Regions from separate parts of the Mesorhizobium sp. M0037 genome, predicted to be linked through region 1. Evidence: predicted binding sites of a transcription regulator. Region 1 holds the regulator's gene; each other region holds the start of a gene.
What was found. Region 1 encodes PhoB, which activates phosphate uptake and scavenging genes when phosphate is short. Its sites were predicted from a motif close to TGTCATNNANCTGTCAT; they were not measured.
Positions count from the first base shown of each region.

Region 1 (2,198 bases):
AGAACGACTGCAATATGATGGCGGTGGCGCTGCAATGGCGCCAGCCCGAGCGCTACCGCGACAACTTTATCGCCATCCTCTTGTCGCACGGCATCGGCATGGGACTGGTGCTGAAAGGCGAACTGTTCACCGGCACCCATTCCTCGGGCGGCGAGTTCGGCCACATGATCCACCGTCCGGGCGGCGCGCTCTGCCGCTGCGGGCGGCGCGGCTGCGTCGAGGCCTATGCCGGAAACTACGCCATCTGGCGCAGCGCCAAAATGATGGGCGAGGATGCCGAGCCGGTCGATATCGGCGACGCTGATATGCGCGCACTCGCCGCGCGCGCCCGCGAAACCGATGGCCCGGAGCGCGAAGCCTATCGCAGGGCCGGTGAGGCGCTCGGCTTCGGCCTCGGCAGCCTGTTTGCTCTGATCGATCCGGCACCCGTCGCCATGGTCGGCGTCAGCGCCGCCGCCTTCGACCTGATCGAACCGGCATTGCGCGAAGCGATCGCCCAGACCGCCGGCGGCCAGCACTCGAAATCGATCTCCTTCGACACCGAGCCCAACGAGCTGCCGCTGATCCGCGAAGGCTGCGCCATGCGCGCGCTCGGCTTCGTCGACCAGGAGATTTTCGCGCCGGGCATTCAGGCGAAATCCGGCAAGCATGTCGCCTGAATGGCCGGCAACGGCGCGACGCGCAGCATCCTAGTCTTCCCTGATAGCGTAGCCGGCGCCGCGAATGGTACGGATGACATCCGGCATGCGGCCGTTGTTGACGGCCTTGCGCAGCCGCCCGACATGCACGTCGACGGTTCGCTCGTCTATATAGATCGTCTCGCCCCAGACATTGTCGAGCAGTTGGCTGCGCGAGAACACGCGGCCGGGATGGCGCATCATGAATTCGAGCAGCCGGAACTCGGTCGGTCCGAGCCTGATCTCGCTCTTCTTGCGGTAGACCCGGTGCGATTCTCGATCGAGCACGATGTCGCCGACCTTGAGCACGCTCGACAGCACTTCCGGCTTGGCGCGGCGCAGCAGCGCTTTCACGCGCGCCATGAACTCCGGCGTCGAGAATGGCTTGACCAGATAGTCGTCGGCACCGGTGGACAGGCCGCGCACGCGGTCGCTTTCCTCACCGCGCGCGGTCAGCATGATGATCGGCAGCCGCTCGGTTTCGGGCCGCACTCTAAGCCGCCGGCAGAGCTCGATGCCGGAAACAGCCGGCACCATCCAGTCGAGCACCAGGAGATCGGGCACGTTTTCCTGCAGGCGGATCTCGGCCTCGTCGCCGCGTGTCACCACCTCGACCTGATAGCCTTCGGATTCGAGGTTGTAGCGGAGGAGCACGCCTAGTGGCTCCTCGTCCTCCACGACCATGATGCGTGGCGCGATCATAGGCAGTTCACCCTCATCAGGCCGGCGTGGCCATCGCCGTCTCGTCCTGCTTCGGACGATTGGCGGGCAATTGCTGGCCGGTCAGCACATAATACGCATTTTCGGCGATGTTGGTGACATGATCGCCGATGCGCTCAAGATTCTTGGCGCAGAACAAGAGATGCGTGCAGGCGGTGATGTTGCGAGGGTCTTCCATCATGTAGGTCAAGAGCTCACGAAACACGGACGTGTATTTGACGTCGATGCGCTCGTCGTCATTCCTGAGTTTTGCAAGCGCTGCCGCATCGGTGGCGGCATATTCCTCGACGACGCCTTGCACCTGGATCAGCACCAGTTGCGCCATGGCGTCGATGGAGTGCGAGAGGTCGCGCGGCGTGACGCTCAAGCCCACGGTGCCGACGCGTTTGGCGATGTTCTTGGCGAGGTCGCCGATGCGCTCGAGGTCGCCCGCCATGCGGATCGAGCCGACCACGGCGCGCAGATCGTTGGCCATCGGCTGGCGCTTGGCGATCAGCGTGATGGCGCGGTCGTCCAGTTCGCGCTGGCGCGCATCCATGATGGCGTCGTCGGACACGACACGCTGTGCCAGCGCATTGTCCGAATTGAGCAGCGCCCTGGTCGAGCCGCTGACCATCGAGCCTGCCAGATCGCCCATGTCGCGGATCAGCTTGCTGATCTGCCCGAGCTCTTCATCGAAGGAGGCGACGGTATGTTCACCCATGATCTTGGTCCTCGTGCCTGAAAATTCACCCGCCGGACGGCTCAGCCGAAGCGGCCGGTAATGTAGTCCTGGGTGCGCTTGTCGTCGGGGTTGGTGAA
Region 1 is NZ_JAMYVB010000013.1:14,365-16,562, reverse strand. It holds gene NKJ78_RS19655 (ROK family protein) at 1-659, shown strand, start outside; gene phoB (phosphate regulon transcriptional regulator PhoB) at 690-1,379, opposite strand; gene phoU (phosphate signaling complex protein PhoU) at 1,396-2,100, opposite strand; gene pstB (phosphate ABC transporter ATP-binding protein PstB) at 2,142-2,198, opposite strand, start outside.

Region 2 (2,198 bases), 120 kb from region 1:
TTCCTCGTCCGATTTGTTGCCGAACACCCACAGGCTGGCGCCGCCCGGCGTGGTGTTCTGGGGCGCGCCCTTGGCGTCACTATCATAGGGAAGCTGGCCGATGCCGTAGTTCATGCCCGACTTGACGATGTCACCGAGACCCCCCGACGATTCGGTGAAGATGCCGCATTCTCCGGCAAGAAAGATCTGCTTGGCTTCGGATGTACGGCCGCCATATTTGAAGGTGCCGTCCTTGGCCAGGTCGGCGAGCGCCTGGAAATGATTGACGAAGATCGGCGCATTGATCTTGAGCTCGACGTCGGTTCCGGCAAGTCCGTTCTGGTTGGTGCCATAGGAAACGTCATTCCAGGCAGCGAAGGCCTCAAGGTGGATCCAGGTCAACCAGGTCGAGGTATAGCCGCAGGAAGCGGCGCCGCTCGCCTTGATCTTCTTGGCGGCTTCCCACACCTCGTTCCAGGTCTTTGGCGGATTGTTCACATCAAGCCCGGCCTTCTGGAAGATATCCTTGTTGTAGTAGAGGATGGGCGACGAGGAATTATAGGGGAAGGACAGCATGGTCCCGTCCGGCTTCGAATAGTAGCCGACGATGCCGGGCAAATACTGGCTCTTGTCGAAGGTCACGCCGGCGCTGGTCAGCACATCGGCCACCGGCTTGATCGCACCTTCGGCGGCCATCATGACGCCGGTACCCACGTCGAACACCTGGATGATGTCGGGCGCTTGCCCCGCACGAAAGGCAGCGATGCCGGCATTCAGCGTTTCGGGATAGGTGCCCTTGAAAACAGGGAGAATTTCATAGTCGCTCTGGCTGGCATTGAAATCCTTGGCGATCTTGTCGACCACCTCGGCATTGGCGCCGGTCATTGCATGCCACCAACTGATCTGGGTGGCGGTGAAGGCGGAGGTGGTGGAAAGCAGGGTCAAGGTGGCGGCAACACCGGCCGCAAAGCCGAACAACTTCATGTTTCATCTCCCGTTTGTCATTGGCGAAAGGGGCGCTCCCGCGAACGCAATATGTGTCGCTGATGACAATCGGACAACGGATTTGTTGCTGTTTCGTGAATTTCATACCCGGCTAACTTCGCGCCCCCTCGCTCTGCAACGAGGACAGAGAGAAATGCCAAGCCGGCTCAGCGATACATGGGCGCGGTGGGCCTGCGACGATCGCCGACCGCCGGCGATGCATGAAGGGCCCCCGTGACAGCGCCACGCACCTGTACCATGCGGCCGCCATACCGGCGCTCGGCCAGATCGAGATCGGTAGAGCGGCATCGCGCCAAGCGCTGCTGTGACCCTGTCTGGAATGAGACAGGATCGCCGCAAGGTACAACCCGAAAAACCCGCTGTAGTTGTAGTTCGCATAACCGATTCTTCGTCAAGCGCGACATACTAATCAAGTGGACGGCTTGATTGCTGTGGGAGAGCAGGTGGGGCGAGATGCTGACGGTCTATAATTGTATCGTGCATGAGCACGATCTGAGACTGGTCGCACTGGCAGCGCTCATTTGCGGTATTTCTTCCTTCTCGGCGGTCAACCTGCTTCGCCATGTCGACCGCTCGAGCGAGCGCAACCGCTATACCTGGCTGATGATAGCAGCCACTTCCACCGGCTTCGGCATCTGGGCGACGCATTTCATCGCAATGCTTGCCTTTTCTCCCGGAATCCCCAACGCCTACAATGCGGAAATGTCGGCGCTTTCGCTCGCCGGTTCCGTCGCCCTGACCGCCGCGGGCATGTGGATCGCCACCTTGCGCCGGGGCATCGACTACCCTCTGGTCGGCGGCGCGGTCCTCGGCGCTGGTATCGCCGCCATGCACTATATCGGCATGGCCGCCTTCGAGGTCGAAGGGCGCATCGTCTGGAACCCGCTGCTGGTCGGCGTCTCGGTGCTGACAGGCGTCACCCTCGCCGCGCTGGCGCTGCTGGTCGTGTTGCGACGGCCGTCCATGCAGGCCACAATCGCCGCCGCCATCCTGTTGACGCTGGCGATCTGCAGCCTGCACTTCATCGCCATGGGCGCGGTGTCGATCTTCCCGGACTCCTCCATCCAGATATCGCAGTTCACGGTTGAACCGGTGTCGCAGGCCTTCGCCGCCGCTGCAGTCAGCATGGCTATCCTGGTGCTTTCAGCCGCAGCATTGTGGATCGACCTGCGTTTCCGGCGTCACAAGCTCGAGGCAGAGCGCATGCACGGCCT
Region 2 is NZ_JAMYVB010000013.1:132,466-134,663, reverse strand. It holds gene ugpB (sn-glycerol-3-phosphate ABC transporter substrate-binding protein UgpB) at 1-963, opposite strand, end outside; gene NKJ78_RS20240 (bifunctional diguanylate cyclase/phosphodiesterase) at 1,438-2,198, shown strand, end outside.
Region 2: ugpB (sn-glycerol-3-phosphate ABC transporter substrate-binding protein UgpB) is a predicted target of PhoB. The motif match lies at 1,026-1,042, and genes of this name have one in related genera.

Region 3 (2,198 bases), on a different contig from region 1:
GGCCTCTACACACTTGGCGATCTCGCCGGCCTGCCGCCGCTGGCCTCGGATGTCGCCGGCTTCGCCGCGGCTTTCCTGGTGCGCGGCGGCGCGCTGAAATTCGGCTGGACCTTTCCGTCCTACAAGAGCCGCCCGGGACGGCGACCGGAGGATATTCCATAGGGAGAGGGATTAGTGAGTAGGGAATAGTCGGTAGTCAGCAATTCGCGGCAGCCTTCACTACTGCCTACTGCCTACTGCCTACTGCCTCACGCCGCAAAGCGCTGCGCTTCCCCGCCATAATAGTTGACGTAGCGGGCGCCGATTTCCTTGACCGGCATCACCACGAACACATCGACGGTGGAGAACTCACGGTCGATGACGCAGCCGTCGCCGATGCGGGCGCCGACGCGCAGATAGCCCTTGACCAACGGCGGCATGGCCGCAATCGCCGCCTTGGCGTTGACCGCCTCGATCGGCATCAGGTCCATCGAGCAATAGCGCCCGGAGACCGCCCGCACATCCCAGGCGGAGTTGGTCCGGCAGTGATGGGCAAGGTAGGTGAGCGCCTCGGCATGCGCAGCCGGCACCGTGCCAGGGAACGAGGCACAACCGGTCATCACGCCGATCTCATAGTGGTTGATGTAGGCCCAGATGCCTTGCCACAGCGCCTCGATGGTGCGCTTCGAGCGGTATTCCGGCAGCACGCAGGAGCGGCCGAGCTCAAGGAAGCGCTGGCCGGGATGGCGGGCGATCAGCTTGGTCAGCTCGAACTCGCCTTCGGAATAGAAGCCGCCGGCGGTCGCGGCAATCTCTTGCCGCAGCAGGCGGTAAGTGCCGACGATGCGGCGATGCTCGGGGCCGGAGATCGAAGTGTCCAGCACGAGGAGATGGTCGCACAGCGGGTCGAAGCGGTCGGCGTCGCGCCGGTCCTGCGCCTGGAACAGGTCCTTCCTGGCGCCAAGCTCGTCATAAAACACCCGGTAGCGCACTTCCTGCGCGGCGGCGATCTCGGCCTCATTGCGGGCAAGCCGCACTTCGAGATTGCCGATACGGCCCAGCGGTGCGCCTGTTGCGACGGCATCGGCGTTCCGCGCGGCGAGCAAAGCGCCGCCTGCGCTGGGCCGAGTGTCACATTCCGGCATAACTGTGTGCACGAGTGATTCTCCTTCGAGCCATCCCTCTTGGCACGGGGATACGGTGTAGGTGCAACAGGATTGTGACAGTACCGTGATACGGCGCGACGGGCAATACTTCGTCGGCTGGCGAAAACCCTCATTCGGCTACCTACGTGACGCGAGGATTGCGCCAATGTCGCCTTGAAGCGCGTCGCGCTGGGACGATTCACGCGACCCGCTTCAAGTCTTTGTTTTGTGCATGTCGTCTTCTCAAAACCGGGGCCATTTTTGAGCGACATGAATTCAGGCGGCCACCTGGCCCTCGACGGCATGGACCAGCGCGTCGGGATCGAGCGGCTTGGTGACAAAGCCGCTGGCGCCATGGGCGAGCACGGTGTGGCGGGTCTTTTCCTGGCTGTCGGCCGAAAGCACCATGATCGGAACCGGCGGCACAGCCATTTCCTCCTCGTGGCGGCGGATGGCGGCGATCGCGTCCAGCCCGTCCATGACCGGCATGTGTAAATCCATCAGCACCACATCGAAGCGATTTTTCAGCCCGGCCTCGGTCACCGCCTCGACCGCGGCCTTGCCATTGCCGACCACTTTCACGCGATGTCCCGCCTTCAAAAGCGTGGCGCGGGCAAGCATGGCGTTGATGTCGTTGTCTTCGGCGATCAGCACCGACAAACCTTGCTGGCGCCCGCCATGGGCACGAAGCGAGGACGCGCGGGTCTTTTCCGGCTTGGGCGGCGGCAAGGCAGGGGCATGACTGGTCAGCAGCACGCGCAGCAGGGTTTCGCCGCGCACCGGCCTCGCCAGGAAGGTGGCGTAGCCGCTGGTGCGGAATTCGCCAAGCATGCCGCGGTCGGTCGGCGCGATCAGCGTGATCGCCTCGCAATCGGCAAAGCCACTCTGGCGCAGGCGCTTGAGCAGTCTGCCGTCGCCGTCCTCCAGGGCCGCGTCGATCAACAGCACATCGCAATGTTCGCCGAAGGGCGTCGCCTGGGAAGCGGTTGCGGCGACGTCGACGGCGCCGCCATGGGCGCGGATGGTGCGGGCGATGGCGTCGGCCTCGACGGCGTTCTTCGACACGATCACGGC
Region 3 is NZ_JAMYVB010000019.1:81,132-83,329, forward strand. It holds gene NKJ78_RS24890 (trimeric intracellular cation channel family protein) at 1-162, shown strand, start outside; gene olsB (l-ornithine N(alpha)-acyltransferase) at 249-1,124, opposite strand; gene NKJ78_RS24900 (response regulator) at 1,401-2,198, opposite strand, start outside.
Region 3: olsB (l-ornithine N(alpha)-acyltransferase) is a predicted target of PhoB. The motif match lies at 1,188-1,204, and genes of this name have one in related genera.